DNA from 3 places in the Nonomuraea sp. NPDC049624 genome. Region 2 is predicted to be linked to each of the others. Evidence: riboswitches for the same ligand, from Rfam matches in the RefSeq annotation. Region 2 holds a riboswitch; each other region holds the start of a gene.
The links. Region 2 has a riboswitch for thiamine pyrophosphate ahead of AB0J76_RS26085 (FAD-dependent oxidoreductase). Riboswitches for the same ligand answer to the same signal wherever they lie in the genome.
Positions count from the first base shown of each region.

Region 1: it holds a riboswitch for thiamine pyrophosphate, as region 2 does, so the genes downstream of both, AB0J76_RS03875 (cytosine permease) here and AB0J76_RS26085 (FAD-dependent oxidoreductase) in region 2, are expected to answer to the same signal.
Region 3: it holds a riboswitch for thiamine pyrophosphate, as region 2 does, so the genes downstream of both, thiC (phosphomethylpyrimidine synthase ThiC) here and AB0J76_RS26085 (FAD-dependent oxidoreductase) in region 2, are expected to answer to the same signal.

Region 1 covers NZ_JBFAOR010000001.1:719,175-729,191, forward strand. Annotated here, with positions in the region: gene AB0J76_RS03840 (response regulator transcription factor) at 1-313, opposite strand, end outside; gene AB0J76_RS03845 (hypothetical protein) at 419-592, shown strand; gene AB0J76_RS03850 (DUF6412 domain-containing protein) at 589-789, shown strand; gene AB0J76_RS03855 (YidC/Oxa1 family membrane protein insertase) at 850-1,506, shown strand; gene AB0J76_RS03860 (ATP-binding protein) at 1,503-1,928, opposite strand; gene AB0J76_RS03865 (PAS domain-containing sensor histidine kinase) at 2,080-3,948, opposite strand; gene AB0J76_RS03870 (methylated-DNA--[protein]-cysteine S-methyltransferase) at 4,077-4,616, shown strand; gene AB0J76_RS03875 (cytosine permease) at 4,602-5,939, opposite strand; TPP riboswitch at 5,930-6,043, opposite strand; gene AB0J76_RS03880 (rhodanese-like domain-containing protein) at 6,095-6,418, opposite strand; gene AB0J76_RS03885 (DNA-formamidopyrimidine glycosylase family protein) at 6,445-7,323, opposite strand; gene AB0J76_RS03890 (TenA family protein) at 7,361-7,966, opposite strand; gene AB0J76_RS03895 (GPP34 family phosphoprotein) at 7,990-8,640, shown strand; gene AB0J76_RS03900 (LCP family protein) at 8,690-9,952, opposite strand.
Region 2 covers NZ_JBFAOR010000006.1:300,856-310,872, forward strand. Annotated here, with positions in the region: gene AB0J76_RS26040 (hypothetical protein) at 1-503, opposite strand, end outside; gene AB0J76_RS26045 (L,D-transpeptidase family protein) at 581-1,429, opposite strand; gene AB0J76_RS26050 (YbaK/EbsC family protein) at 1,554-2,030, shown strand; gene AB0J76_RS26055 (GNAT family N-acetyltransferase) at 2,051-2,614, shown strand; gene metF (methylenetetrahydrofolate reductase [NAD(P)H]) at 2,814-3,734, opposite strand; gene AB0J76_RS26065 (polyprenyl synthetase family protein) at 3,820-4,887, shown strand; gene thiE (thiamine phosphate synthase) at 5,072-5,743, opposite strand; gene AB0J76_RS26075 (Rv2175c family DNA-binding protein) at 5,721-6,095, opposite strand; gene AB0J76_RS26080 (FAD-dependent oxidoreductase) at 6,126-7,295, opposite strand; TPP riboswitch at 7,348-7,464, shown strand; gene AB0J76_RS26085 (FAD-dependent oxidoreductase) at 7,454-8,923, shown strand; gene thiS (sulfur carrier protein ThiS) at 8,920-9,120, shown strand; gene AB0J76_RS26095 (thiazole synthase) at 9,113-9,868, shown strand.
Region 3 covers NZ_JBFAOR010000002.1:459,760-469,776, forward strand. Annotated here, with positions in the region: gene AB0J76_RS08440 (DUF3427 domain-containing protein) at 1-955, shown strand, start outside; gene AB0J76_RS08445 (SDR family oxidoreductase) at 1,035-1,886, shown strand; gene thiC (phosphomethylpyrimidine synthase ThiC) at 1,919-3,397, opposite strand; TPP riboswitch at 3,390-3,502, opposite strand; gene AB0J76_RS08455 (class I SAM-dependent methyltransferase) at 3,538-4,158, shown strand; gene AB0J76_RS08460 (glycoside hydrolase N-terminal domain-containing protein) at 4,476-4,826, opposite strand; gene AB0J76_RS08465 (hypothetical protein) at 4,886-5,236, shown strand; gene AB0J76_RS08470 (universal stress protein) at 5,239-6,075, shown strand; gene AB0J76_RS08475 (YbaK/prolyl-tRNA synthetase associated domain-containing protein) at 6,195-6,797, opposite strand; gene AB0J76_RS08480 (winged helix-turn-helix domain-containing protein) at 6,787-7,086, opposite strand; gene AB0J76_RS08485 (AIM24 family protein) at 7,152-7,814, opposite strand; gene AB0J76_RS08490 (response regulator) at 7,939-8,325, opposite strand; tRNA gene AB0J76_RS08495 (tRNA-Arg) at 8,440-8,511, shown strand; gene AB0J76_RS08500 (hypothetical protein) at 9,387-9,581, shown strand; gene AB0J76_RS08505 (hypothetical protein) at 9,578-9,775, shown strand; gene AB0J76_RS08510 (hypothetical protein) at 9,812-10,017, opposite strand, start outside.

The sequences.
Region 1 (10,017 bases), on a different contig from region 2:
TGAACGGCTTCGTCACGTAGTCGTCGGCCCCGGTCTCCAGGCCCACCACCCGGTCGATCTCCTCGCCGAGCGCGGTCAGCATGATCACCGGGACCGGCCACCGCTCCCTGAGCTTCCTGCACACCTGGAGCCCGTCGATCCTGGGCAGCATCAGGTCGAGCACCATGAGGTCGGGCGGGTCGGCCAGGGCCCTGCGCAGCGCCTCGGCGCCGTCGCCCACGCACTCCACCTCGTGCCCGTCGCGCTCCAGATAGCGCGCCACGACCTCGGACACGGTCGGATCGTCGTCGACCACCAGGATGCGGGTGTTCACCGTCTCACCGTACGGCCAGGCCCACGTGGCGGACATGGTGGCGGACGTGGACGTCACAGGTTCGTAAGCCTCGCGGATCATGCTCGGAGGACGTACGGTGGCCTCATGAGTAGAGTCGTGATGCTCGTTTTAGGGACCCTTCTCGGTCTCTTCGTGCTGTTCAACTTCCTCCTGCCCCTGCTGGCAGGTCTGTTCAAGCTGGTCCTGATCGTCGGGGTCGTCGCCCTGGTGGTCTTCATCGCGGTCACCGTCGTCGGTAAGTCCCGTTCGTCGCAGTGACCTCGCTTCTGTTCGATCCGTGGCTGGTGGGGATCACCATGATGGCGATCCTCCTGCTGGCCACGTGGGCGGCCACGTTGCCGCCCGTCCTCGGCGGTGAGTCTCCCGGCTTCCCGCTGACCTACGCGCGCCGCACGGCCTTCCAGCGGCTGCGCGATCCTGACGCGGCTGGACGCCCGCGTCCACGAGCGCCTTAGGCGAGCCCCGCTTCCGTCAAAGCGGGGCTCATCGTCATGTGTGAGCCCTGATCCGTCGTCATGTCTGAAGGGCTCATGATCGATTCACTTGTCACGTTCGTCATCGGCGCGTCCGGGGGCCATGCCGCGCTCGCCATCGTGCTGTTCACGCTCGCCGTACGCCTGCTTCTGCTGCCGCTCAACGTCCGGCAGGCGCGGGCCGGCCAGGTCCGGCAGCGGCTCGCGCCCAAGCTGCAGGAGCTGCGCGAGCGCCACGGGCGCGATCCGGAGCGGTTGTCCAAGGAACTGACCGCTCTGTACGCCCGGGAGGGCACGTCACCGTTCGCGGGGATCTTGCCGATGCTGGCGCAATTGCCGTTCCTGTGGCTGATGTTCAGGGTGGCCACGCATCCGACGGCACTGGCCGGTCACACTCTGTTCGGGGCACCGCTGGGACAGCAGCTCGCGGGTGTGGTGGCCAATTTCGGTCTGATCAGTTGGCCGGTTTCGGTCTTTGTCGTCGTGATCGCGGGGCTCGTGCTGCTGGCATGGCTGTCGGCACGCTCGATCAAGGTGTCGGAGGAGCAGCCGGAGTTGCTGCGCAAGGTCATGCCGCTGATGCCGTACGGCTCCGCGCTGGCCGTGCTCGTGCTCCCCCTGGCGGCCGGCCTGTACCTGCTGGTCTCCACGGCGTGGGCCGTCACCGAACGGGCCGTACTGGCGGCCAGGACCGCCTAACCGGCCTCCTTCAGGGCCGCGACCTGCCCGTTCACCGCCGCCCCGTGGGGTGCGGGCAGGATGGCCCACACCGTCGTCGTGTCACCGTCGTGACGAACCCCCCAGCTCTCAGCCACGTATTCGACGATCCCCAGCCCCCGGCCCCCGAGCGAAGACAGGGTCGGGCGGCCCGCCCGCGGCTCTGTCGCCGCACCCCCGTCGCTGACCGCCACCTCTATGTGATCGTCGCTACGCATCCAGGCGACCCTCACCATGCCTGAAGGCAGCGGATGCGCGTGCCGCAGCGCGTTGCTCAGCAACTCGCTCACCACCAGCACCGCATCGTCGATCGCGGCGGTGTAGACCCCACAATCCTGCAGGTCAGTGCTCAGACGCTGGCGGGCGACGGCGACGCTGGACGGCGCGTACGGCAGCAGCACCACGCTTGACACACCCACCTCCCCGTTCCCTGTGCCCCCCGCGGGAACACTCCCCGGTACGACCGAAATGCCCCGTTAGCCAATCGCAGAAACCGCATCTCGATCACAGCTTGTACACATTGGACGATAGATCAGCTCAACTGTGACCACCTCGTTACCGCATCGGTGTGTCGGATCGGATAGGGGAAGCGCGCCTCAGGATCAACCGCATCCTCGTACCCCCTCCGGGCCTCGGTTGAGCACTCACTTCTCCCCCCTGCGCCCTGGCCAGACTGCGGACGATGTAGAGGCCGAGCCCCACTCCACCAAAGCGCCTCCGGTCCCCGCTGTCCACCTGGACGAAGCGCTCAAAGATCCGTTCGCGGTCAGGCGGTGCGATTCCGACCCCCTCGTCATCCACCACTACGACCACGCCGTCGTCTTCGGGCCAAGCTTCAACACAGATCAATCCACCCATTGGGGAATATTTAAACGCGTTCTCCAGCAATTGCCCCAAAACGATGTCGGTTGCCAGGGCGTCCCCCAGCACCGGTGGCAAGTCGTCCGGGATGCGCACTTCGACGCGGTGGCGGTCGGACAACACGGGGAGGCCGAGCGTGGCCGCGTGGATGCGGGCCGCGAGATCGAACGCCTCGATGCGGACGGCCAGCTCGTCCGCGCCCGCCCTGGCCCCCAGCAGCAGGTGGTCCATGAGCTGGCCCAGCGATCCGGCCCGCTCGGCGATCGTGTGCACGGCCGACCGGCGTTCCGCGTCGCTCATCTTGTCCCAGCGCGCGTCGAGCGTGCCGGCGAACCCGCGCACGATCGTGATCGGCGTGCGCAGCTCGTGGCTGGTCGTGGCCAGGAAGAGGTCCTTGGCCTCCTCCAGCTCCTTGGCCTGGGTGACGTCGCGGAAGTCGATGACGATCTCGCCGGTCTCCTCGATCCGCGCGCTCACCACGTCCAGCCAGCGGCCGTTCTCCATCTGGAAGGTGAGCTTCTCGCCGGGGCTGGGCAGCGGGAACGGCGGCGGACCGCCGATCACCGCGTCGGCGGGGAAGGCGGTCAGCTCGGCCGCGGCGGGGTTCCAGCGCACGACCCGGCCGGCGCCGTCCAGCACGGCGATGCCGTCGGCGCTGGCGTCGAACACGGCCCGCTCGTGCGCCCGCTGCCGCACCGCCTCCTGGTAGGCCACCGCGTTGCCGACCGCGATGCCGGCGTGCCCGGCCAGCAGCTCCAGCAGCTCCAGCTCCAGGTGGCCGGGGGCGGGCCCGGCGAACAGCGCGTAGAGGGCGCCGTAGGGGCGGCCGCCGACCGCGGCCAGGCCGAGCGCGATCGTGTGCAGCCCGTCGAGGCTGGCCCACACCAGGTCGCCGAGCCCCTGGGACTCCAGCATGACGGTCTTGCCCGTGCGTAAGAGTTTGTCCACCAGGCTCGTCCGCAGGCCGGTGGTGGTGCCCCTGAGCGTCTCCGGCAGCCGGTACGTGCTGACCAGCCGCAGCCGCTCCCCCTCGATCAGCACGAACCCGCCCGCGTCCGCACCCGTGAGCTCGGTGAGGCTGGCCGAGATGCGGTCGAGCACGGCCGGCAGCTCCAGCTCCGAGTTGATGTCGCCGACCACGTCGGTGAGCCGGCGCACCAGCCTCGCCCGGCGTTCCATGCGCAGCCCGGCGACCTCGTCGGCCCGCGCGGGATGGTGGGCCAGGACGTAGCCGACCACGGAGTTGCCCATGCGCAGGGCGTTGATGTCCACGCGCAGATCGAGCGGCCTGCCGTCCTTGTGGACGCGCTTGGTGCGCAGCGACACCTGCCCCCCGGTGCGTACGCGCTCCAGCACCGCGTTGTGCTCGGCGGCCAGCTCGTCGGGGACGATCGGCGCCCGGCGACCCAGTATCTCGGCCGCCGTCCAGCCGAACAGGTGCTCGGCCGCCGCGTTCCAGACCAGCACGCTCTGGTCGCGGTCGAGCGCCACCACGGCGTTGGGGGACCCGGCGAGCACGGCGCGAGCGATCTCCTCGTCACTCCCGACCCATGCGTATCCCACACCTCCATAGTGCACGTGGCGTGGTGGGTCTGACGGGCGATCCGTCCGATACGCTGCGCTCACGAAGATTCCGGTGGCTGAAACGGGTGAGCGGCATGTCGAGCAGCGATCTCGATGCCCTGCTGAGAGTGACCTCCAGTACCTACAAGGGCGAGGGGCCCCCGGACATCGCGTTCGGCACCTACGACGGCGCGGTGGGCAGGCTGGTGCTCGCGGTGACCGGCAAGGGCATCGCGGCCTGCAGTTTCGAGGCCGAGAACACCGTGTTCGAGCGGGTGGCCAAGGAGGTCGGCACGTTCATCGGGCCCGACGCCCGCCGCCTCGACCCGGTGCGCCGGGAGCTCGACGCGTACTTCTCCGGCCGGCTGCGCACCTTCGCCACGCCGGTCGACCTCGCGCTGGCCACGCCGTTCGCCCGTACCGTGCTGCAGAAGACCATGGCCGTGCCCTACGGCACGACCACGACGTACGAGGAGATCGGCGCGAGCATCGGGCGGCCGCGCGCCCTGCGCGCGGTGGGCAACGCGGTCGGCGCCAACCCCGTGTGCGTGATCGTGCCCTGTCATCGGGTGGTCCGTGAGGACGGCGAGCTCGGCGACTACGCCGGAGGCGTGGCCGCCAAGCAGCACCTGCTCAACGTCGAACGCCGGGCCTCAGCGGGCCGCTGAGCGACGCCGGCCGAGCACGCCGATGACCAGCGTCACCACGGCCGCGACCAGCGCGCCGCCGAGCGCGCCGTTCATCCACGGCTCCCGCGTGAAGCCGACGGCGTCGCGGGCCGACGCCCAGAAGCCGTCCCAGCCCGCGACCGTGGGCGTCGAGGTGGTGAACCAGTAGGCGGCGAAGCCCAGCGCCCACGGCAGCAGCATCAGCCAGCGCGAGGGCGCGTCCTCGGCGGTGTTCCAGCGGGCGGCGCCGCCGAGCACGAAGTAGTCGACGGCCAGCACCGCGAACATCGGCACGAACACCGCGCCGATCACCCCGAGGAACGCGCCGTAGGAGGTGACGTCCACGACCAGGGCGATCGCGGTGGTGAGCACGCCGATCGCGGTGGAGACGATCCGGCGGTCGACCTTCGGCATCAGGTTCTGCAGCGAGACGGTGGTGGAGTAGACGTTGGCGAAGGACTGGTCGGTCTCGCGCAGCACCAGGATGCCGAAGAACAGCGCGCCCAGCGGCGCCGCGACGAACGGCTGGAAGACGACCATGCCGTCGGCCGCGACCGCCTGGGCGCCCGCGATGGCCACCGCGTACACGCCGAGGGCCAGGCAGGCCACCTGGGCGACGGTGTAGCCGCCGACGACCCCGGTGAAGGCGGCCCTGCTGGAACGCGAGTGCCTGGCGAAGTCGGCGGCCATCGGCACCCACGACACCGACAGGGCGATGACGTAGTCGACGGCCGGAGCGAAGGCCGTCCACGACCCGCCCGTGTACGTCGGCGCCTCGCCCAGGAACGACACGGTGAACCAGATCAGCGACACGATCACGCCGGCGGTCACGTACCGGCGCAGCAGCCTGATCGATCCGAGCGGCCAGACGGCGAGCGCGGTGGTCAGCACCCCCGCCACCACCACCCACACCTGGTACGGGACGCTCCCGAAGATCGCGTTCGCGGCCTTGGCGATCACCCAGAGCTCGAAGGCCCCCCAGCCGAGCATCTGCACGATGTTCAGCACGGACGGGACGTACGACATCTTCGCCCCGAACAGCCCGCGCAGCAGCACCATCGCCGGCCGCCCGGTCTGCGTGCCGGGGATGGCCGACAGGCCGACCATGGCCGTGCCGATGAGGCTGCCGACCACGGCGGCCGTGAGCGCGGCCACCAGGCTGAGCGGCGCGTTGCCCAGAGGGTCGATCAGGACGAGCGCGCCGGAGAAGCCGAGGAGGCTGACACCGAGGTTGGCCCAGAGCGCGCCCTGGTCGAGGACGCCGAGGGTCTTGGGGGGCGCGCCGTCAAGGGTCAGCGGAACTTCGTCGACGACATGCGTCATCGCACACTCCCTACGCCGGCATTACCCGGACAGGTTCAGGCGGTCGGCAGCGGCTGTGTTGCTGCCCTCTCAGCCCGGCACCCCGAGCTCCCGCGACTATGCAGTTGGCGCCCTCATCATGCCTCAATGGCGGCGGAACCGCCACAGTGGGGCATTCAGGCCACGAAAGGATCCTGCCCGGTCTCGCTGACCATCGGACGGCGCGCGAACTCCCACGACTGCATGCCGCCGCCCACGTTGACGGCGTCGCGCCCGAGCTGGTTGAGCCACGCCGTGACCTGCATCGACCGGCCGCCGACCCGGCACACGACGTAGACCGTGCGGTCGGCGGGCACCTCCTCGACCCGGCCCTGGATCTGCGACATCGGGATGTGCACGGCCTCGGGGGCGTGGCCGGCGAGCCATTCGTCCTGCTCGCGGACGTCGAGCAGGTAGGCGTCGTCGGGAACGGCGGTGACGTCGATCTCTGGAACGGTCATGCCTCCATCATCCCGCGCCTGGGACCCTACTTGAGCAGGCGCGACATCCGCCGGTCGGCCAGCGGCTTGCCGCCCGTCTGGCAGGTCGGGCAGTACTGGAGCGCGGAGTCGGCGAAGGACACCTCGCGGATGGTGTCGCCGCACACGTCGCACGGCTGGCCGGCCCGGTTGTGCACGCGCAGCCCGGACTTCTTCTCCGCCTTGAGGTCTTTGGCGGCCAGCCCGTGCGCCCGTTCGACGGCGTCGCGCAACGTCGTCACGATGGCCTCGTGCAGGTCGGCGATCTGCGCGTCGGTCAGCGTCGCGGCGATCTTGAACGGTGACATCCTCGCCGCGTGCAGCACCTCGTCGGAGTAGGCGTTGCCGATGCCCGCGATCACCTTCTGGTCGCGCAGCAACCCCTTGATCTGGGTGCGGTTGCCGCCCACGATGCGCTTGAGCGCCTCGACGGTGAAGGCGTCATCGAGCGGGTCGGGGCCCAGGGCGGCGACGCCGGGCACGTCCTCCGGTTTGTCGGTGACGTAGACGGCCAGCCGTTTCTGCGTGCCGGCCTCGGTCAGCTCGAACCCGGGGGCCAGGCCGTCGTCGTCGGGCGCCAGCCGTACGCGTACGGCCAGCGGCCCCTTGCCCGGCCGCACCGGCCGCGCGCCGGTCAGGTCGTCGCGCCAGCGCAGCCAGCCGGCGCGGGCCAGATGGATGATCAGGTGCAGGCCGTCGCAGTCGAGGTCGATGAACTTGCCGTGCCTCGACACGCCCGTGACGGTGAGCCCGCCGAGCGCGGTGACCGGCGGGTCGAACGTCTTGAGCGCCTGGAAGCCGACGACGTCTACGCCGGCGATCGAGCGGCCGACCGCCCGCTCGCGCAGGAAGTTGGTGAGCGACTCCACCTCGGGAAGTTCCGGCATGCCCCCAGGGTATGGCGCGTACCGGACCGGCACGCGACTACGGCACGTCCCAGAAGGCGAGCTCGTGTGCCATGCCCTCGGCGAACAGCGCCTCCGCCCGTACGGGGTCGGGGTCGGCCTCGTCGATCATCTGCCCGATCCGTACGGTCAGCGCCGCGAACGCCGGGTCGGCGTAGGTGTCCACCCAGGCCCGGTAGCGCGGCTCGGCGGGCGGGTTCTCGGCGAGGATCTTCCCAAGACTCGAATATCCCCACATACACGGATAAAGCGCCGCCAGCCCCTCCCCGTACGCCCCCGCCGCCTCCAGCAGGAACGCCGTGTACGCCGCACACGCCGGCCCCTTCACCGCATTGTCCAGATCGGCCCCGAACTCCGCCGACAACGACCGATGCAGACGCAGTTCGTCGTGGTACGTCGAGTACGCCAGATCCACCAGGTCGCCCAGATGCCCGTCCGGCGCCTGCCAGGCCAGCCTGGAGAACACCCGCACGTAGTCGAGCAGGTACAGGTAGTCCTGCTCCAGCCAGGACCGGAAGACCGGCTCGGCCAGGTCGCCGCGCCCGATGCCGGCCACCGTGGGATGGTCGAGCTGCGCCTGGAGCAAGGGCCAGCCGATCGCGTGAAGTCTTTCCGAAATGCTCATGCCTGGGAGGTTAGTGTCGGGACATGACCGTGACGATCGCTGAAGAACTCCTCCTCCTCGCCCACGACGAGGCAGAAGGCAAGCAGCTCATCGGGGGCGTGCAGCTCGACCCCGCGCTCGGCGGCGCGATCCTCGCCGAGCTGGCCGCCGCGGGCCGCGTCGAACTGGCCGACGACAAGGTGACGGTGACGGACCCCACCCCGCTGGGGGACGCCGAGCTCGACGCCGCCCTCGCCCGCATGGCCGAGGACGGCAAGGCCAGGAAGCCCGCGTGGTGGGTGCAGCGGCTGCAGTCGGACAAGCTGCGCAGGCGCCTGCTCACCAGGCTCGCCGAGGCGGGCGTGCTGGCCGAGGAGCGCGGCCGGGTCCTGGGCATCTTCCCGACCACGCGGTGGCCGGAGGCGGACCCTCAGGTGGAGGCCGACGTGCGCGAACGCGTCACGGCCGTCCTCGCGGGCGCCGACCCCGACGAGCGCACCGCCACGCTCATCGCGATCATGCACGCGGCGAAGCTCGACCGCAAAGCCTTCCCGGGCGCCGACCGCAAGCGTGTCAAGGAGATCGCCGAGGGCGAGTGGGCCGGCCAGGCGGTCGCCAAGACGATCACCGCCATCACCGCGGCCATCGCCGCCACCGCCTCCACCGCCGCGGTCGTCGCCGCCACCACGACCTGAGCCGGGCCCGGCTGCTTCCCGCGAGGCTCGCGCCTACGCGGGAAGCGGGTCAACCGGCGTCGACGATCTCCTTCGGCACCGGCTTGTCGGCCTTCAGCGCGTCGAAGAGGGCCAGCGCCTTGAGCCGGTCCCACTTGACCGCCGCACCGCCGCCGGCGACGATCTCGTTCCCGCCGAACGGCACCACCGTCGTGACCGGGCTGTCGCCCATCGCCAGCCCCAGCGAGAGCATGTCGAACGCGCCCGTGCTGGAGTCGACCTCGACCGCGTCCGTGGCGCTCATGGCCAGCGGGATCGAGGTGAACGGATTGATCAGCACGCCCGGGCTGGCGGCCTTCTTCACCACCGCGCCGAGGAACTGCCGCTGCCGCTTGGTGCGCTCGAAGTCCGGCAGCGCGCCGCCCTTGCGGGTGCGTACGTAGCCGAGGGCCTGGGCGCCGTTGAGCACCTGCTTGCCCTTCTTGAGCTTGAGCCCGGCCTTGGGGTCGTCGACGTCGGCCCGGACGTTGATCTCGACGCCGCCGATGGCGTCCACGATGTCCACGAAGCCGGCGAAGCCGATCTCCATGTAGTTGTCGACGTGCACGCCGGTGACCGTCTCGACCGTGCGGACCAGCAGCTTCGGCCCGCCGGACGCGTACGCCGCGTTGAGCTTGTCGCGCCCGCGCCCCGGAATGGTCACCGCCGAGTCGCGCGGAAGGCTGACCAGGGTGGGCTTGTCGCCGTTGTCGGAGATGTGCAGCAGCATCATCGAGTCGGTGCGCTGCCCGACCGCGCGCCCGGTGGCCAGCTTCTTGCGCTCGGCCGCGGTCAGGCCCTTGCGGCTGTCGGAGCCGACCAGCAGCCAGTTGGTGCCGGGTGTGTCGGCGGGCCTGCCCTCGTAGTCGTCGAGCACCCCGTCGATGCCGGCCAGCCGGGAGTCGATCCAGAAGAACAGGCCCACGGCCGCCACCAGGAGCAGCGCGACCAGGCCCGCGACGATCTTCAGGACGGTCCGGCCGCGCACCCGCGGCCCCCTGGGCCCGCGCGGCTCCTTCGGCGCGGGCTCGCCCGCCGCCCTGAGCGGTTTGACCGGGCTGCTCCCGGCGCGCTCGCGTCCGTAGACCTTGCCCGACCGGGAAGGCGGCGGAGGCGGCGGCGACTGCTGGTCCTCGGAGTAGGCGGGCAGCTTGGACGTGGCCGCGTTCGGCACGCCCGGCGGGACCCGGTGGGCGGGTGCGCCGCCGGAGCGCGGCCCGTCGCCGGGCCTCGGCGGCAGCGGGCGGCCGTCGCCCGGCGAGCGCATGGCCCGCGTACGGTCGTCCTCAGACACTTCGCCTTCTTCCCTTCGGTATGCCATAGACGCTACGTCCAACCCCCTGGCAGTGAAGACATCTC
Region 2 (10,017 bases):
ACCAGCCAGGCCAGGACAAGGGTGGGCAGGACCGCGTCGGCCAGCGCCAGCCCCGAGAACAGCAGCAGCGACGGCGACAACCCGCCCGCGAACGCCGCCGCCATCGCCGCCCGCGGCCCCGTCCCCAGCCGCCGCAGCAGCAGGTACGCCAGCGGGAACGCCCCCGCCGCCACCATCGACCCCACCACGACGACCAGCCGGTAGGCCGCCACCGGGTCCTGCGTGAACCAGAACACCGGCGTCAGCAGCAGCGGGTAGCCGCCCTGGTAGAAGGTGAAGCCGGTCAGATCCGCCCCGGGCCCGCCGGCCAGCCACCGGGCGGCGATCAGGTATCCGGTCTCGTCCGGGTTGGCCACCGGCCCGGCGTGCTGCCGGAACAACCACAGCCGCAGCGCGACCTGCGCCACCCACCCGATCGCCAGCAACCACCACGAACGCGACCGGCCCCCGCGCCGCACGTACGGGGCAGGAGCCGGAACACGAGCTGCGAACGTCGTCGTCATGGAATTCCCCCTCAAGTCGGGGGAAGTCCAGCAAGAAGCGGATAACCCGGCCGTCACCGGATCCGGTTACGCGGACGTTATGCGCGCCTGAACGCGCCTCTCACATGCACCGGCACGCCCTTGCCGAGCAGGCCGGGCAGCACCTCGGCGACGTTCATCGGCATGCGCACGCAGCCGTGCGAGGCCGGGGAGAGCGGCACCGACAGCGCGCCGTGGAAGGCGATGCCGCCGTTGAAGAAGATCGGGTTGTAGAGCTGCCCCAGGTACGACTTGTGCCAGCCGCTGGCCCGCCACGTCGTGCGGAAGTCGCCGGTCGGCGTGCGGGCCGAGCCGCAGAAGCGCTGCTCCTTGCCCTGCCAGGTGGTCGTCTCGCAGTACGGGACGCCGCTGCCGGAGGAGATGTGGGTGATGAGCCGCACCTGGCCGTCGACGTACAGGACCATGACCTGCTTGGTCAGGTCGACCTCGGCGCGGGTCGGCTTGCCGTTGCCCACCAGCACCTTGGGGGTCCTCGGCCGTTCCAGCGCCTCCCACGTCCTGCGGGCGATCGTGCTGGTCGGCGTGATGCCGTTGACCTTCTGGAAGGCCCAGACGGCGGCGAGGGTGGCGCCGCCGTAGCGGCCGTCGGCCTTGCCGGGCAGGTAGCCCAGAGCCGCCAGGCGCCGCTGCAACCAGGTGACGGACGTGCCCTTCGCGCCCAGCTTCAGCGTCTTGCGCGGCGCCGTGACGGGCGCCGTGACGGGCGCCGTGACGGGCGCTGCGGCAGGTGCTGTCTCCGGGCCCGCCTTGGCCCCCGCCGCGCCGGAGGTGCCGGCCGTGCTCGGCGCGCCGGTGATGCCGGTGACGCCGGTCGTCGCGGCTGAGGTGTGCGCCTGCGCGCCGCAGCCCGTGAGTACGACGGCCCCAGCCGTCAGCAGAGCAGCCATTCCGGGCAGCCGTCGAGCCCCCACCGGTTACCACCTCTCATATCACGAACTATCCGGATCGATGGACCCTACACCACCCGCCATGAACAGGTAATAAGCCGGTCAACCTGTTTAGAGTGTCCTCATGTCCGAGAAGTTGCCGGCTAACGCCGTCGTCGTGGAGGCCGCCCTGCGCGCGGCGGGCGCCACCGGAGAGATCGTCGTCCTGCCCGAGAAGGCCCCTACCGCGGCGACCGCTGCCGCCCAGCTCGGCTGCGAGGTGGGGGCGATCGCCAACAGCCTGATCTTCGACGCCGACGGCGCGCCGCTGCTGGTCCTGACCAGCGGCGCCCACCGGGTGGACGTCGAGCTCGTCGCCCGTACGGCCGGCGTCGCCGAGGTGCGGCGGGCCACGCCGGAGTTCGTCAGGGCCGCGACCGGTCAGCCGATCGGCGGGGTGGCCCCGGTCGGCCATCCGGCCCCGGTCCGCACCCTGGTGGACAACTGGCTGAGCAAGCACGAGGTGGTGTGGGCGGCCGGCGGCCACCCGCTGACGGTGTTCCCGACGACGTTCGAGGAGTTGGTGGCGATCACCGGAGGCACTCCCGTCGACGTCGAGTGACGTCGAGTAATGTGCGACGAGTGATCGAGTTTCGCGGGGCGGGCCCGGCCGAGTTCACCGAACGCCTGGACACGGTGATCGACATCTATACGGCGGCGATGAACCCGCCCCCCGAGCAGATCGCCGGTCGCAAGACCATCATGCGCAACCACGGCACATATCCCCATTTCCAGTGCTATTTCGCAGAATTGCGCGACCCGACCGGCGTGGCACGCCCCCAGACCGTCGGCTTCGCATACGGCTTCCGCGGCGCGACCGGACAGTGGTGGCACGACGTGGTGAGCCGGGCGCTGGCCGACGAGGCGGGCGATGAGGCCGCGCGCGCCTGGATGGGCCACGCGTTCGAGCTGGCCGAGATCCACGTGCACCCCGACCACCAGGGCGCGGGCATCGGCCGGGCCATGATCCGGACTCTGTGCGCCGGCCGCGCCGAGCGCTCGGCCGTGTTGTCCACCCACGACCGCCCCACGGCCGCCCGCCACCTCTACGCGAGCATGGGCTTCACCGACCTGCTGACCCGCTTCGTCTTCCCCGGCGGCCACGAGGAGTACGCGATCGTCGGCCGCCCGCTCCCCCTCGACTGAGGGCGTCGCACATCACCGCAGGTAAAGCCCGTACTCGCAGGGTTTGCCTGGTCATGCCCGAGGGCATCTTCATGACAGAAAGTGACGGACACGTTACCGATTGGATACCACCCCCTGCCCGTCACCCGCCCGGTCCCCCTGCGGGCGGGTGACGGGCAACCGCGCGTAAGGGGACGGGGCGGCGGGTCAGGCGGTGGGGTCAGGCGGTGGCGGCGACCGGCGTCAGGCGCTGGAACACCTCGCGCGAGGCGCTGGACCGGTTGAACGTGATGAAGTGGATGCCGGGCGCGCCCTCGTCGAGCAGCCGCTGGCACAGCTCCGCGCCGTGCTCGATGCCCAGCGCCCGCACCGCGGCCGGGTCGTCGGCGACCGCCTCGAAACGGGCCGCCACCTCGGCCGGGAACGGCGCCCCTGACAGCTGCTCCGACCGCGCGATCGTGCTCATCTGGGTGACCGGCATGATGCACGGAATGATCGGCGTGTCGCAGCCCTGGGCCGCCACCCGGTCGCGCAGCCGCAGGTAGTCGTCGGCCTGGAAGAACATCTGGGTGATCGCGTAGTCGGCCCCCGCCCGGCACTTGCGCACGAAGTATTCGGTGTCGGACTCGATCGACGGCGAGCGCGGATGCTTGTACGGGAACGCCGCCACCCCGACGCAGAACTCGCCCGCCTGCCGGATGAGCCGCACCAGCTCCTCGGCGTAGAGCACGCCCTCGGGATGCCGCACCCACTCGGCGGTCGGGTCGCCGGGCGGGTCGCCGCGCACGGCCAGGATGTTGCGCACCCCCGCGTCGGCGAAGCGGCCGACCAGGTGGCGCAGCTCGCGCACGGAGTGGTTGACCGCCGTGAAGTGCGCCACAGGGGTGAGCGTGGTGTCGTGGGCCAGGCGCTCGACGATGTCGACCGTGCGGTCGCGGGTCGAGCCGCCGGCCCCGTAGGTGACCGAGACGAACGTGGGGCGCAGGGACTCCAGCTCTCTGATCGCCTTCCACAGCTGCCGCTCGCCCTCGTCGGTCTTCGGCGGGAAGAACTCGAAGGAGAACGACCGGCCACCGGTGGCGAGCAGCTCACGGACGGTGGGGACACGATCGGGCAGGATGGAGGGTCGACCAAGCGCCATGGCCCAAGCGTACAGGCCGGTGTCCGGATCGGCCGCCCCTAGACCGGGGACCCGACCCCGAGTCCGCGCCCACTAGTCTCAAGGCATGACCACTGACGCCGCGAGCATGGACGCCCTGCGCACCCAGGTGGAGCGCGCCCTCGGGGAGTTCGTCGAACGGCAGCTGCCCGCCTCGGGCGACGCCGAGCTCGAACCGCTGCGCGCCGCCGCGGGCGACCTGCTGGCCGGCGGCAAGCGCCTGCGTCCCGCGTTCTGCTACTGGGGCTGGCGCGGCGCGGGCGGCACCGACGTGCCCGAGATCTTCACCGCCGCCGCGTCGCTGGAGCTGTTGCAGGCCAGCGCGCTCGTGCACGACGACGTGATGGACAAGAGCGACCTGCGCAGGGGCATGCCGGCCGCCCACCGCCGCTTCCAGTCCCTGCACGAGAAGGAGGGCTGGCACGGCTCGGCCGAGCAGTTCGGCGAGGGGGCCGCCATCCTGCTGGGCAACCTGCTGCTGGTGTGGTCGGGCGAGATGTGGCGCACCAGCGGCCTGCCGCCGGCGTCGCTGGCCGCCGCCCAGCCCGTCCACGACCACATGCGCACCGAGCTGATGTGCGGCCAGTACCTCGACCTGCTGGAGCAGGCCCACGGCGAGAACACCTTCGAGTCGGCCCTGCGGGTGGCGCTGTTCAAGAGCGGCAAGTACTCGGTGGAGCAGCCGCTCAGGCTCGGCCTGGTGCTCGCGGCCGGCGCGCTGGAGCCGTGGATGGACGAGCTGTGCACCGGCTACGGCCGCCGCGTCGGCATCGCCTTCCAGCTCAGGGACGACATCCTCGGCGTGTTCGGCGACCCGGCCCAGACCGGCAAGCCGGCCGGCGACGACCTGCGGGAGGGCAAGCGCACGATGCTGGTGGCCCGCACCCTGGCCGGGGCGCCTCCGCAGGCGGCCGCGACGGTGCGCAGGCTGCTCGGCGACCCCGCGCTCGACGAGGACGGGGTGCGCGCCCTGCGCGAGATCATCACCGACAGCGGCGCGCTGCGGGAGTGCGAGGACCTGATCGCCGGCTATCTCGCCGACGCGCTGGCCGCGCTCGACGAGGCGCCGGTCACCGCCGAGTCGCGCACGGCGCTGACCGAGCTGGCCATCGCCGCGACGTCCCGCAAGACCTGACCCCGGGCCCCTGGTGCCGGCGGCCGGCCCGCGCGGCACCGGCCTGGGCGACCCGCTTCGGCGGGCGGCGTCGGTCTGGGCGACCCGCTTCGGCGGGCGGGCTCGGCGCGGAGCGGCGGGCGCCCGTCGTGGACGGGCGCCCGGTCGTGTGTCAGGGGTCAGGCGTTCGGCGAACTCGGCGCGGTCAGGCGTTCGGCGAACTCGGCGCGGTCAGGCGTTTGGCGAACTCGGCCGCCGCCGCCCCCGGGTCCTCCGCGTCGGTGATCGCGCGTACGACCACCACGCGGCTCACGCCGTACGACATGACCTCGTCGAGGTTGGTGAGGTCGATGCCGCCGATTCCGAACCACGGCCGCGGCGCGGCCGACCCGGGGGCCGGTCCGAGCGAGGCCGCGTGCCGCAGCAGCGCCGGGCCGGGCGCGTGGCGGCCCGGCTTGGTCGGCGTGGGCCAGATCGGGCCGCAGCAGAAGTAGTCGACGCCCTCCTCCACGGCCGCGGCGGACGCCTCGGCGACGGAGTGGGTGGACCGGCCGATGACGATGTCGTCGCCGAGTATCTCTCGCGCGACCGTCACGGGAAGGTCGTCCTGCCCCAGGTGGAGCACGTCGGGCCGGGCGGCGAAGGCGATGTCCGCCCGGTCGTTGACGGCCAGCAGCTTGCCGTGCCGGTCGCAGGCGTCGCGGAAGACTTCCAGGAGCGCGAGTTCTTCGCGTGCCTCCAGGCCCTTCTCCCGCAGCTGGATGATGTCCACGCCGCCGGCCAGCACCGAGTCGAGGAACTCTGCCAGGTCGCCGCGGTCGCGGCGGCCGTCGGTGCAGAGATAGAGGCGGGCCTCAGAAACCGAGGGCCTGGGCACGCCGCTTGACCTCCGTGTGACGGCCGGCCTTGATCGCCTCGATGGGCGACCCCGGCAGGGACTCGTCTGGGGTGAAGAGCCAGCGCAGCGACTCGACGTCGTCGTAGCCGGCGTCCTGCAACACGGTCAGTGTGCCGGGCAGGCCCTTCATCACGTCCTTACCGTCGAGGAACACCGCGGGAACCTGTGGCCCGCCGCCGCCGCGGCGCACGCCGAGCAGCTTGTGGTCCTTGAGGAGTTGCTTGGCCCGCCCGATCGAGAGCTCGAGGCGTGAGGCCACTTCGGGGAGAGTGAGCCACTCGTCGACGAGCTGGTCGGTCTCCCGGTCGATCTGTGCAACAGAAAGCGTCACGAAACCACAACTACCACATGCCGTCCTTGCTCAAACAACACAATCCCGTAGGGGGACCTCTGGATCTACCAGGCGTTCTGTGTCGAGGCGGTGCCCGCCTTCGATGATCCTACGGCCCTGCACGTAGTCCCGGGGCCGGTCGACGGCGAGCACGGCGGCGAGGGTGTCGCCGGAGGTCAGCCAGACGGCCGACCACTTGCCCTCGGGCTCGCCCCGGTAGAGCAGGCGGTCGCCGGAGGGGTGGTGGCCGATGTACTGGACCATGTGGCCGAACTGCTCGGACCAGAAGTAGGGCGCCGGGTCGTAGACGGCCTCCTCCCCCAGCAGGGTCGCGGCGGCGACCTCGGGCGAGCCGAGCGCGGTGTCCCAGTGCTCGACGCGCAGGCGGACGCCGTAGCGGCGCGACCACCAGGCCGCGCAGTCTCCGGCGGCGACCACGTTCGGCATGGACGTGCGCAGGTGCTCGTCGGTGACGACGCCGTTGTGCAGGTCGATGTCGGAGCCGGCCAGCCATTCGACGGCCGGGCGCACGCCGATGCCCGTGACGACCACGTGCGCCTGGACGAACTCGCCGCCCACCAGCCGCACGCCGCCCTCGTCCACCTCGTCGACCATGGTGTTCAGGCGCAGGTCGATGCCGTCGTACCAGTGTCGGGTGCGGGCGCCGATCTCCGGGCCCACGGCGTTGGCCAGCGGGGCGGGGCCGGCCTCGATCACGGTCACCGAGCAGCCGGCCTTGCGCGCGGCGGTGGCGACCTCGGCGCCGATCCAGCCGGCGCCGATGATCGCCACGTGGGCCCCGGCCACCAGGCCGGCGCGCAGCTCGTGGGCGTCGTCGAGAGTGCGCAGGACGTGCTGGGGGCCGTCGCCGGGCACGGTGATCGGCTCGGTGCCGGTGGCGATCACCAGGCCGTCGTAGCCGAGCTCGCCCTCGGTCGTCTCCACGACGCCCTCGCGCAGCGCCTTGGCGGTGACGCCCGGCCAGAAGTCGACCTCCAGCGCGTCGAGGTCGGCCTCCAGGAAGCTGGAGTCGGCCGCGCCGGACAGGACGGCCTTGGACAACGGCGGACGGTCGTAGGGCCGATGGCGCTCCTGGCCGATCAGCGTGATCCGTCCGGTGAAGCCGCGCCCGCGCAGCGCCTCCGCGCTGCGCAGCCCGGCCAGGCCCGCTCCCACCACTACGACATGGTTCACGTTCATGACCATAACGGGGGCGGTGCCGGCACGTCGCGCCGAGGCCGTAGGCTGGAGGCGCAAGACGCGCGGGAGTCCGGCCGTCACCGGGCTGAGAGGAAGGCTTGAGCGGGCCTTCGACCGCAAGACACCTGATCCGGATCATGCCGGCGAAGGGAGCGCGGATGAATGTGATCGTGGGCGGCGGGGTCGTCGGGTTGTCGATCGCCTGGCGGCTGGCCCGCGAGGGGCTGCCCGTCACGGTGGTCGACCCGGCCCCGGGGCGCGGGGCGTCCTACGCGGCGGCCGGGATGCTGGCGCCCGTCAGCGAGGTCGCCTACACCGAGGAGCCGCTGCTGCGGCTGGGGGCCGCCTCGCTCCGGCGGTGGCCGTCCTTCGCCGCCGAGCTGGCCGCCGACGCTGGTCTCGGCCCGGACTTCGGTGCGGGTTCTGGGGCAGGTCTCGGCACGGGGCTGAGCGGCGGTCCCGGTGGCGGGGCCGGGGCGAGGGCCGGGGAGGCGTTCGGGGGCGCGTTCGGGATGATCGGGCCGGAGGGGGCTGGCGGCCGGGCGCTCGACCTGCGCGCCGACGGCACGCTCGACGTCGCCTTCGGGGCCGACGACCTCGCGGCGCTCGACGACCTGGCGGCGTTCATGGACAAGCTGGGGCTGCGGGTCGAGCGGCTGACCGGGCGCGAGTGCCGCCGTCTGGAGCCCATGCTGGCCCCTTCGGTGCGCGGGGGGCTGCTGGCCCCCGGTGACGCCTGGGTCGATCCGCGCCGGGTCACGGCGGCGCTGCTGGGCGCGCTCGACCGGCTGGGCGTGCCCGTGGTGCGGGCGCGGGTGACCGGACTGCTGCGCGACGGCGACGCCGTTCCAGACGCCGTGGCAGGCGCTGGGACCAGCCCTTGGAGCAGTTCCGGGACCGGCGGCGCTGTGACGGGGGTGCGGCTTGAGCCCGTGCCCGGTCAGCCTGAGCCGGCGGTGCGGGAGATCGCGGCCGAGCGGGTGGTGCTGGCCGCCGGGGCGTGGAGCGGGGAGCTGGCCGACGTGCCCGTCCGGCCGGTCAAGGGGCAGATCATGCGGTTGCGCTCGGCGCAGCCGCTGCTCGGGCGGTGCGTACGCGGGACGGTGCACGGCACGCCCGTCTACCTCGTCCCCAGGGGCGACGGCGAGCTGGTGCTCGGGGCGACCCAGGAGGAGCTGGGGTTCGACACCCGGGTGACCGCGGGCGGGCTCTACGAGCTGCTGCGCGACGCCAGGGAGCTGGTGCCGGGCGTCACCGAGCTGGAGGTCGCCGACGTGGTCGCCGGGCTGCGTCCGGGCACCCCCGACAACCTGCCGATCATCGGGGCGGGCGAGGCGCCGGGGCTGGTGCTGGCGACCGGCCACCATCGGGGCGGGGTGCTGCTGGCCCCCCTCACGGCCGCCCTGGTCACGGCGGCGGTGCTGACACCGCCCGCGACGCCCCCGCCCGCGACGACGGCGCCCCCGGCAACGGCCCGGACAGGCACACAGACGGCGGCCCGGACTGCGGCCCAGACGGCGGGGCTCTCGACGGGCGCGGGGCTTTCGGCGGGCGCGGGGATTCTGACGGGTGAGGAGGGCGAGCTGGCCGCGCTGTGCTCGCCCGCGAGATTTCGGGATATTTCATGATTGTGACGATCAACGGCGCCGCGCACGAGGTGGCCGACGGCACCACCGTGGCCCAGGCCGTACGGACGCTGACCACGGCCACCACCGGCGTGGCCGTGGCCGTGAACGACGAGGTGGTCACGCGGAGCTCGTGGGAGACGACGGCGCTCGGCGACCGCGACCGCGTCGAGGTGCTGACGGCGGTGCAGGGTGGATGAGCTGATCATCGCCGGGGAGAAGTTCGCCTCCCGGCTCATCATGGGCACCGGCGGCGCGCCCTCTCTGGACGTGCTCGACCAGGCCCTGGTCGCCTCGGGAACCGAGCTGACCACGGTGGCCATGCGGCGGCTCGACCCCGGCGCCCGCGGCTCGGTCCTCGACGTGCTGCGCCGCCGCGACATCAAGGTGCTGCCGAACACCGCGGGCTGCTTCACCGCGGGCGACGCCGTGCTGACGGCCCGGCTGGCCCGCGAGGCGCTGGGGACGAACTGGGTCAAGCTCGAGGTCATCTCCGACGAGCGCACGCTGCTGCCCGACCCGATCGAGACCTTCGACGCGGCCGAGCGGCTGGTGGCCGACGGGTTCGTGGTGCTGCCGTACATCGGCGACGACCCGGCGCTGGCGCGGCGGCTGGAGCAGGCCGGCTGCGCGGCGGTGATGCCGCTGGGCGCGCCGATCGGCTCGGGGCTCGGGATCAGGAACCCGCACAACATCGAGCTGATCGTGGAGGCCGCCGGGGTGCCGGTGATCCTCGACGCCGGCATCGGCACGGCCAGCGACGCCGCCCTGGCCATGGAGCTGGGCTGCGACGCGGTGCTGCTGGCCACGGCGGTCACCCGGGCACAGCGGCCCGAGCTCATGGCCTCGGCGATGAGGGCGGCCGTGGCGGCCGGACGCCAGGCGCGGCAGGCGGGCCGGATCCCGCGCCGGCGCTACGCCGAGGCGTCCTCGCCGACGACCCCCTAGCGACGCCCGGGAGACACCCCTGGCCCCCGGCGGGCCGGCTCGCGCCGGCCCTCCCGCCGGTCGGGGCCGCTTCCGCGGGAACGTCTCCGCATCGGTTTCGGGCGCGCGGGCCCTGCCGGTGGCAAAACGCCCGTAAACTCAGGGGGGTG
Region 3 (10,017 bases), on a different contig from region 2:
CGCGACGGTCACCATGGTCACGCAGGAGATCCGGTCGCTCGCCGAGACGTCGCTCGTGAAGTACCTGGAGGCGAGCGGCCGCGACATCGACGACCTGTACCGCAACCGCCGCTACTGGACCGACCTGCTGCGCCGGTCCGGCCTGCTCACCGCCCCCGCCTCCCCGCTGGAGAACGCCCTGGGCCGCCGGGTCCGCGCGCTGCTCCACGTCGACGACCGCCCGCGGGCCGCGGCCTACGCCGGCCTGCTGCGTCCCGACGGGCCCCGCTACGACGACTGCCCGCCGATCACGCAGGCGTTCGCCCGCATGTTGTTCTTCTCCTTCTGGCGGGACGGCGGCGGCTTCGCCACCTACGACGAGGGCCTGGACCGGTTGCGGGCCGAGCCGGACCTGTGCGCGGAGATCCTGGACGTCCTCGCCTACGGCGTGGAGCGCCCGCGCCACGTGACCAAGCCGCTCCCCGCGACGCTCGCCGGCGTGCCGCTGGTCCTCAACGGCCACTACTCGGCCGACGAGGTCCTGGCCGCTCTGGGCTGGGCGAGCCTCGGCGGTTCGGTGCCCGCCACCATGCGGGAGGGCGTGGCGTGGTGCCCGGCCACCCGCTGCGACGCCCTCTTCGTCACCCTGCGCAAGAACGAGAAGGAGTTCTCCCCGCAGACCATGTACCGCGACTACGCCCTGACCCCGGAGCTGTTCCACTGGGAGTCCCAGAACCGGACCGGGGCGGGGTCGGCCACCGGCCTGCGCTATCAGAGGCACGAGCAAACCGGCAGCCACGTCCTGCTGTTCACCAGGGAACGCACGGAGAACGACCACCGTCACCCCGAGCCGTACGTCTTCCACGGCACGGCCCGCTACGTCGAGCACAAGGGCGAACGCCCGATGGCCGTCACCTGGAGGCTGGACGAGGAGATGCCCGCGGACCTGTTCCGGCGCGCGGCCATCGCCGGCTGACCGCCCCAGCCCTTCCAGAAGGGGTGATCTGGGCAAAGCATGACGTTACCGATACCCCGTCGAGGGAAGATCGCCGGACATGTCGGAGACACCACCACCCCAGACCCAGCCGTACCCGGGCCGTACGGACGAGATGTCCCCCGAGCCGCGCGACGAGATGCGCGGCTACGAGGGCAGGAACCTGCTGGCGGGCAAGAAGGCGCTGATCACCGGCGGTGACTCGGGCATCGGCCGGGCGGTCGCGGTGGCGTTCGCCAAGGAGGGCGCGGACGTCGCCATCGCCTACCTCGACGAGCACGACGACGCCAACCACACCCGCGGCCTGGTCGAGCAGGAGGGACGGCGCTGCGTGCTGCTGCCCGGCGACCTGGGCGACCGCGACCACTGCGCGACGGTCGTGGAGCAGGCGGTCGCCGAGCTGGGCGGCCTGGACGTCCTGGTCAACAACGTGGCCTTCCAGGCGCCGGTCGACTCCCTGGAGGAGCTGACGGACGAGCAGTGGGAGCACACGTTCGCGGTCAACATCCACAGCTACTACCGCGTCACCAAGGCCGCGCTGCCGCACCTGCGGGAGGGCAGCGCGATCGTGAACACCTCCTCGATCAACGGCCTGCGCGGCAACAAGACCCTCATCGACTACGCCGCGACGAAGGGCGCGATCAACGCCTTCACCTACTCCATGGCCCAGAACCTGGTCGAGCGCGGCATCAGGATCAACGCCGTCGCCCCCGGCCCGGTCTGGACGCCGCTGATCCCGGCCACGATGCCGGAGGAGAAGGTGGAGAAGTTCGGCGCGCAGGTGCCCATGAAGCGGGCCGCCGACCCCGACGAGATCGCCCCTTCGTACGTGTTCTTCGCCGCCGACCGGCTGTCCTCGTACTACACGGGCGAGGTGCTGGCCCCGATCGGCGGCGAGACGCTCCCGGGCTGACCGCGCGGGCCGGCCCCCGGGCTTCACGAAAATCAGAGGTAGATCGAGCCGCCCTTCCCGAGGAACTCGGCCGCCTTGTCCGCCATGCCCGCCCGCACCTCGTGGCTGAGCTTCATCGAGCAGAACTTCGGGCCGCACATCGAGCAGAAGTGCGCGGTCTTGGCGGGTGCGGCCGGCAGGGTCTCGTCGTGGAAGGCGCGGGCGGTGTCCGGGTCGAGCGACAGGTCGAACTGGTCCTCCCAGCGGAACTCGAACCGGGCGTCCGACAGGGCGTCGTCCCACGCCTGGGCCTGCGGGTGCCCCTTGGCCAGGTCCGCCGCGTGCGCCGCGATCTTGTACGTGATCACGCCGGTCTTGACGTCGTCGCGGTTGGGCAGGCCGAGGTGCTCCTTGGGGGTGACGTAGCAGAGCATGGCGGTGCCGTACCAGGCGATCATGGCGGCGCCGATGCCCGAGGTGATGTGGTCGTAGCCGGGGGCGATGTCGGTGACGAGCGGGCCGAGGGTGTAGAAGGGCACGTCGTCGCAGAGCTCGCGCTGGAGGTCGACGTTCTCCTTGATCTTGTGCATGGGCACGTGGCCGGGGCCCTCGATCATCACCTGCACGTCGTGCGCATGTGCGATCTTGGTCAGCTCGCCCAAGGTGCGCAGTTCGGCGAACTGGGCCTCGTCGTTGGCGTCCGCGATCGACCCGGGGCGCAGCCCGTCGCCCAGCGAGAACGTCACGTCGTAGCGGGCCAGCAGGGCGCACATCTCGTCGAAGTGCTCGTACAGGAAGCTCTCGCGGTGGTGGGCCAGGCACCAGGCGGCCATGATCGAGCCCCCGCGCGAGACGATCCCGGTCTTGCGGCGGGCGGTCAGCGGGACGTGCGCCAGCCGCACGCCCGCGTGCACCGTCACGTAGTCGACGCCCTGCTCGCACTGCTCGATCAGGGTGTCGCGGTAGACCTCCCACGACAGCGCCTCCGGACGCCCGCCCACCTTCTCCAGCGCCTGGTAGACGGGCACGGTCCCGACCGGGACGGGCGAGCTGCGGATGATCTGCTCGCGGGTCTCGTGGATGTTCGGCCCGGTGGACAGGTCCATGACGGTGTCGGCGCCCCACCGGGTGGCCCACGTCATCTTCTCGACCTCCTCCTCGATCGAGGAGGTGACGGCGGAGTTGCCGATGTTGGCGTTGATCTTTACCAGGAAGTTCCGGCCGATCGCCATCGGCTCGGACTCGGGATGGTTGACGTTGGCGGGGATGACCGCCCGCCCGGCCGCGACCTCCTGCCGGACGAACTCGGGGGTCATACCCTCCCGGACGGCCACGAACTCCATCTCCTTGGTCACCAAGCCGCGCCGCGCGGCGCCGAGCTGGGTGACCGGCGACCCCCACGCCGAGCGGTCGGTGCGCGACGGCCCCGAGGTGTCGTAGAGCCGCACCGACGTGCCGTTCGACAGCCTGACCTCGCGCATCGGCACCTGAAGGTCACCGATGTGGATCTTGGAAAAGCGCGCGTCGCTCATCGCGCAAACTCCCTTCGCCGGCATTATCCGGAGCAGGTTCTGGCGGTCGGCGGCTGACAGCCGTCCTCTCAGCCCGGTCCGCACCGGGCTCCCGCGTTGGTCACCGCGATCATAACCCCGCGCGTGGCAGGATCAAGGGGATGTCTGATCCCATTGCGCACACGACCGCCACCTACGACCGCATCGCGCGCCAGTACGACGAGCAGGTCGCCGATCCGTCACCCTCCGTCGCGGGCTTCCGCGACCGGTTCGTCTCAGCCCTGCCCGCCGGAGCCACGGTCGCCGACCTGGGATGCGGCCCGGGGCGCGAGTCTGCCTGGTTCGCCGGACGCGGCCTGACCACCGTGGCCGTGGACCTGTCGCTCGAGATGGCCAGGCTCGCCACCGGGCGCGGCGTGCCCACCGTCCTGGGCGATCTGCGGCGGCCGCCGCTGTCGCCGGCGTCCCTGGACGGCGTCTGGTCGGCCGCGGCCCTCGTGCACGTGCCGTCCGAGCAGACCGAGGCGACGCTGCGCGCCTGGCACGCGGCGCTGCGCCCCGGCGGGGTGCTCGCGCTGATCACCGCCCTGGGCGACAACGAGGGCTGGGAGCCGGTGCCGTACCGGACGGAGTACGAGCGCTGGTTCGTCCACCGCGACGCGGGCGACCTGCTCGCGGTGCTGGACGCGGCCGGGTTCGCGGTCGCCTGGCACGAGACGAACGTCACCCACCGCACGTGGTTCAGCGTGCTGGCGACAGCGCGCAGCTCCCCGCTGCCCTAGTCCCCCCAGGTCGAGCTCTCCCCTGGTCTGGTCTCCAGGGCGCGCTCTCCCCTGCCCTGGCCTCCAGGGCGACCTTTCCTCTCGTCCTCTCGCCTGGTCTCCAGGCGAGCTTTCCTCTGGCCTGATCTCCAGGGCGAGTGCGAACCCGGGGCCGCGCAGCCGCGCGGTCCCGCCGCGCGCCGACACCGGCCTGACCTCGACCGGCACGCCGTCCGCCCAGGTCAGCCGTCCGGCCTCGGCCGTCATCTCGTCCTCACCGCCGTCATGCGCAATGCCAATGCGCAACATGAACCCCACCGGTCCCGGAAGTCGCGCCGTCAGCCTGCCGACGATGGCGTGCGCCGGGTAGGAGGCGAAATTCCCCGTGCTGTAGGACGGGTTTCCCAGGATCGCGGCCACCTCGCGGCCACCTCCTCCGGCGCCATCGAACCCCGCTCGTCGATGACCCGCCGCACGCCGCCCGGAGCGCCGGGACGGTCCGTCGGCCAGTTGCCGGATCCGCCGGGCTCCGCGCTGCCCGGACCGCCGGTCCGCAACGGCTTCTCGTCGAGCTGGACGCGCTCGGTCGCAAGCGCCCCGAACACGCACGCGCCGAGCGCTCCGTTGCCGATCGGCAGGACGTGTCCTTCCCAACCGGGGGCGGGCTCGTCGCACCGGAGCGTCAGCATGGCGATCACCCCAAGGTTTGGCGATCGCCCCTGGCGGTACGGACTCCCTCAGGGGAACTATGATGAAGATCGCCGCTGTGGCCGCGATCGTGGCTCTCACCACGATCGGACCGGCTGCCGCCTCTGGGGACGGCATCGAGCAGCAGGAAGTGAGCAAGCAGCAATACCGGACGCTGACCGCCCAGTGCCGCTACGCCGACACACAGGCCCTGCGCCAGAAGTGCAGGCAGGCGGTCAAGGACAACTACCGTATCGGCCGGCGCAACCGTTCACTCGACTGCCGGACGTACTCCGGCGTGACGGTCTGCGGCGAACTGCTCCTCAGCAAGGCCGAGCGCGCGTGCATCGACGAGTCCACCAGACAGGGCTTGGCCTATCGCCGCGCCGAAGTGGAATGTTACGTGGCCTGACCATGATCGTCGCAGGTGTCGACGGCTCGCCGACCGGACTGCTGTCCGTCGACTGGGCCGCCAAGGAGGCAGTGCTGCGCGGGGTGTCGCTGACCGTGGCCCACGTGGTGCCCGACTGGGTCTGCCGCCCCATCTCCGGCCGGTACGCGGAGGTGGGCAAGTGGATGCGCGACGGCGCCAAGGAGGTGCTCGCGGCCGCCGAACGGCGGGCCCGCGAACTGGGCGCCGAGGTGACCACGGAACTCGTGCCCGGCGATCCCCGCGCCGCGCTGATAAAGGCCGCCGAAGAGGCCGACCTGCTCGTCGTCGGCAGTCGTGGCCTGGGCGGCGTACGCGGGCTGCTGCTCGGCTCGGTCGCCCACGGGGTGGCCGCGCACGCCCAGATGGACGTCGTCCTGGTCCGCGACCCGCCGACCGTTCCGCGCGGTGAGCTGGTGGTCGGCGTCGACCGTTCCGAGGGCAGCCTGCGCGCGCTGAAGTTCGCCTTCGCCGAGGCCGAGCTGCGCGGCGCCAGGCTGCGCGCGGTGGAGGCCTTCGCCTGGCCGCGCCCCTCGGGTTTCGGGCCCGCCGATCCGGAGGCCGAACGCGAGACCCGCGAGGCCCTGCGGACCTTCCTCGCCATACCTCGGCAATGCCATCCCGGCGTGGAGGTGATCGAGGACGTCGTGCACGGCCACCCCGTCGAGGTGCTGCGCGAGGTGGCGGCCGGGGCCGACCTGCTGGTCGTCGGCAGCCGAGGCCACGGCACGCTGAAGGGCATGCTCATCGGCTCGGTCAGCCAGGCCATGCTGCACCACGCGCCCGGCCCGCTCGCGATCGTGAAGGCCACCTCCGCCTAGGGGACGTTCCCCCAGGTCACGGCCTTCGCCGTCTCCTCCGCCCGCTCCCGTCCTCCTGGACCGCCCCCCTCACCTGCACCTGCATGTGCCCCCCGGTCGCCCCGGGCGTCCGCCGGCGGCTAACCGGCGGATGGCACCGCCGCCGCCACGATGCCGGCCACGCGGGGCGCGGCCAGCCGTACGTAGTCGTCGGTGGCGAGCGCCAGGGAGCGGTCGAGGCGCGCGGCGTTGAAGTAGATCTCCGGCAGCTCCAGCAGCGAAGGATCGACCACCAGCTCAAGACGGGGGTCGTAGCTGAACGGCAACACCGTCCCGCTGACGCTGCCCGCCAGCTCCTCGGCCCGGTCCTTGTCGGCGAAGGCCACGTACGTGCCCTCCAGCAGCCCCTTGACCGCCTGCAGATCCAGCCGCGCGTCCCCCGGCACGACGGCCAGCACGTGCCGGGTGCGCTTCTTGCCGATCTTGACCATCACGATCAGGCACTTGGCCGCCTGCTCGACACCGTGCCCGCGCAGGGCGCTCACCTGCTCGGTACGCCCCTCCGCCGGATGGTCGATCACCCGGTACCGCGCCCCGCCGGCATCGAGCTCGGCGATCAGACGCTCATAGGCGTCCGGCCGCCGGTCGCCCTCAGGGCCTTCGGCGACCTCGAAACCTCTGGCGGCATCGGGACCTCCGTCGGCATCGGGACGTTCGTAGGCGTCAGCCGCGTCACCAGTCACTGCTCAACATCTCCTTGGCCTCGGCGATCCGGCCCTCGTCGCGCTGGTAGAACACCCACTGCTTGATCTTCGTGCCCCGGATCAGCCCCGCCTGGGCCAGCACCTTGAGATGCTCGCCGCACGTGGGCCGGCTCACGCCCAGCTTCTCGGCGATGAACAACGAACAGACGCCGTCGCGTACGAGATCGCCGTCACGCTGCGGGCCGAAGTGCCGCTCGGGGTCGCGCAGCCACTCAAGGATGAGCAGCCGTTTCTCACTGGCCAGCGCCTTGACCAGATCCACATCCACCGAGCCAGTATGGCAATAAGCTAATTACCTGTCCACGCCCGGCGAGCCCCCTGAGCCGTACGGCCTCAGGACGTCTGCACCACCGGCGCCCCTTCGCTGGCCTGCACCAGGACGAACCCCTGCCCCCGGAACGCCAGCTGCATGGCCTCGCCGCTCCCCCGCCCGATCAACGCCCCGACCTTCATCGTGCGGTTGACCCCGACCTGCAACCCCGTGCTCCAGCACACCGCCGCCTGCCCGTCCACGAACGTCGGCATCCGCGCCACGTCCAGCAGCACCGGCGTGCCGTGCGTGGTCACCGCCACCCAGCCCGTGCCCGTCACCGTGGTGTTGAACAGCCCGCCGGCCGCGACCCCGGCCCCCTGCACCCGCTGGATGTCCCATCTGAGCTCCGGCCCGAACGCCAGCAGGTTCCGCCCGTTGACCGTCAGCCCCTCGTTCTCCAGGTAGAAGAGGTGGATGTCGTCGGCGTTGTCGGCCAGATAGAGCTGCCCCTGGCCGCGTACCCGCATCAGGGAGGCCCCCTCCCCCGTCACGGCCTTCTTCAGCAGCCTGCCGAGCCCGCCGCCCTCGTAGTCGAAGTCCATCTGCCCCTGGAAGGCGACCATGGACCCCTGCTTGGCGAGCACCTCGTGCGGCAACTGGACCCGCAGCATCTTGTGGTTCTCCAGCGCGAACCCGCCGGGAAGCGGCTGGCCGGCCAGGTTGCCGAAGATCGAACTACGCACGTCGTGCCTCTCACGTCGATGGTCGTGGCCGCCGACGTGCATCCGGAGCCGGCCCGAGCGGCGTCACCTCCGCCGCTCCACCGCCACCTCCGGCACACCACCCCGGCGCCGTTCTACAAACCCATCAACTCTGCGCCCCGGAAGCGAGTTCCCGCACCACCTGTATGAGCTCGGCCGGATCGAACGGCTTTGTCAGGTACGCGTCGACCCCGATCCCCAGCCCCCGCCTCCGGTCGTCGTCCTGCGCCCGCGCCGTGATCAGGACGACCTTGATGTGACGGGTCGCCTCCTCCGTACGCAACTTCTCCGCCGTCGCCCACCCGTCCAGACAGGGCATCATCACGTCCAGCGTGATCACATCCGGCATGACGTCCATCACGCGATCCAGACAGTCCTGCCCATCGGTGGCGGTCGACACCTCGAACCCCTCAAGGTTCAGGTTGACCGCGATGAGCTGCCGGATGACCTCGTCGTCATCCACGACCAGTACTTTGCCAAGAACGTCGCTCACGGGCGCAAAGCTAGCCCGTAGCGGGCCGGTCACGTGGGGTTTTCGCGGGATGCGTTCAAGGAGCGTTATCTGGTGCCGAGTGGTCCCCGGATGCTGATAGCCTTATCACTCGTCGCCCCCTTAGCTCAGGGGATAGAGCACCGGCCTCCGGAGCCGGGTGCGTAGGTTCGAATCCTACAGGGGGCACAAGATCTTGATCAGCGGTTCAGGCCGCTGACCAGGGAAAAGAGCGTACGAACGGGCGGGCCTCCAGTCTCACGGAGTCCCGCCCGTTCTCGTTGAAGTTCACCGACCGTGAGTCGATCGGCGTCGGGAAGCGGTCGCGACCGCCCCGAGGAAGACCCCATGCCCTGCGGGTGAGCTTGGGCAGCCGCGGCCGCCACCAGGTGGCGGAGGCCGGCAGGCCGGGGCTCACTCTGACCCCCGGCCGCAGCGGCATCGCTTGGCGGCCCACGAACTCCGGCTCACCTGCAAATCTCACCTCATCTCGTGCCGAGGTCACCAAGGGCGCCGGAATTTCCGGGGGACGGAAACGGTGCCGCGAATTGGTTCACGTTTCCCGGGACGCGGATCCGGAAGACGCGTCGCTTCCCAGATTCCGCGCAATAAGCAGAAGGAGCGCCCGACGAGGACGTTCGCCGCGCTTTCTCTCCGGAGTACGACCCGGCACTCCATCGCCTTGCTTCTTGAGCGCATCATCACAGAAACCGAGCGCGGCCACAGAGTATGCCAGCTATTCCGGCGGACCTCGCCGATGAAGAGAGCCTTCCCAGGTGAGCAGGCACTGTCAGCCGTGGGGCCGTTTACTCCAGCCACAAGGAATGCAGTCTCGACGAGGCGCTGAAGCTGTACCACTTGCAGGACAACGGCAAGAAAATGGCCGACGTCGGCTACAATTGATCACCTTTGCCGCGAAACTCGTGCGGCGAGTTCTTCCAAGCGGCCGGAGACCCTGCCTGACAATGAGGTACGAGAAACAGGGGCCCATGCGGTACGCCGGCGCCGGTTCGACGGAGGCGCGGGCGCATTTTCGCCGGACCCTCGGTTGCGGGGGTGTTCTGGTGGCGGTCGTGCTGCTCGCCGCCGCGGTCGCGTGGGCGGACAGCCGGCTCGTCGACAGCGCGCTCTCGTACTGTTTCGGCGATCTCGACGGAGGCCAAGCGCTGGCCGGGCTGATTTTTCTCGGCGGCAGGTGGCTGCTTTTCATGGCCGTCTTCCTGTGCGGCGCGCTTCTCCTCGCCGGGTTCCGCTTGTGAGGCGGGCCGACGGCAGAGCCGCCGTCGTGGCCTTCCGGGTGGGCTTCTGGGTCACCGCCCCGCTGCTGGTGGTCGTCCCGGCCGGCCTGATCCTCTACGATTTCGCGACGACCGGCACGCCTACCGGCGCGACAGGGCTCAATTGCGGCGTGGGCAACGTGCCGCCCTGGTGGCCGGACTGGCTGCCGCCCTGAGGGCGGCCGGTGATTGCCGGGAAGCGCGGCGTGTTCTCAACTCGGAAGACGCCAGTGGCAGACCTCGCCGTTGATGCACAACTCAGTTGTCGTGTCGCGAGGGTTCGGCGGCTTGACGGACACCTTTTCACCCCACCCCTGGTACTGGGTGTCGGCGGAGAAGGTTCTGCCCACCAATTCATCAAGGCCGCCGGCGAGGGTGTACCTGCTCTGCACTCTGCTGATCGATCCCGTCGGGGTCA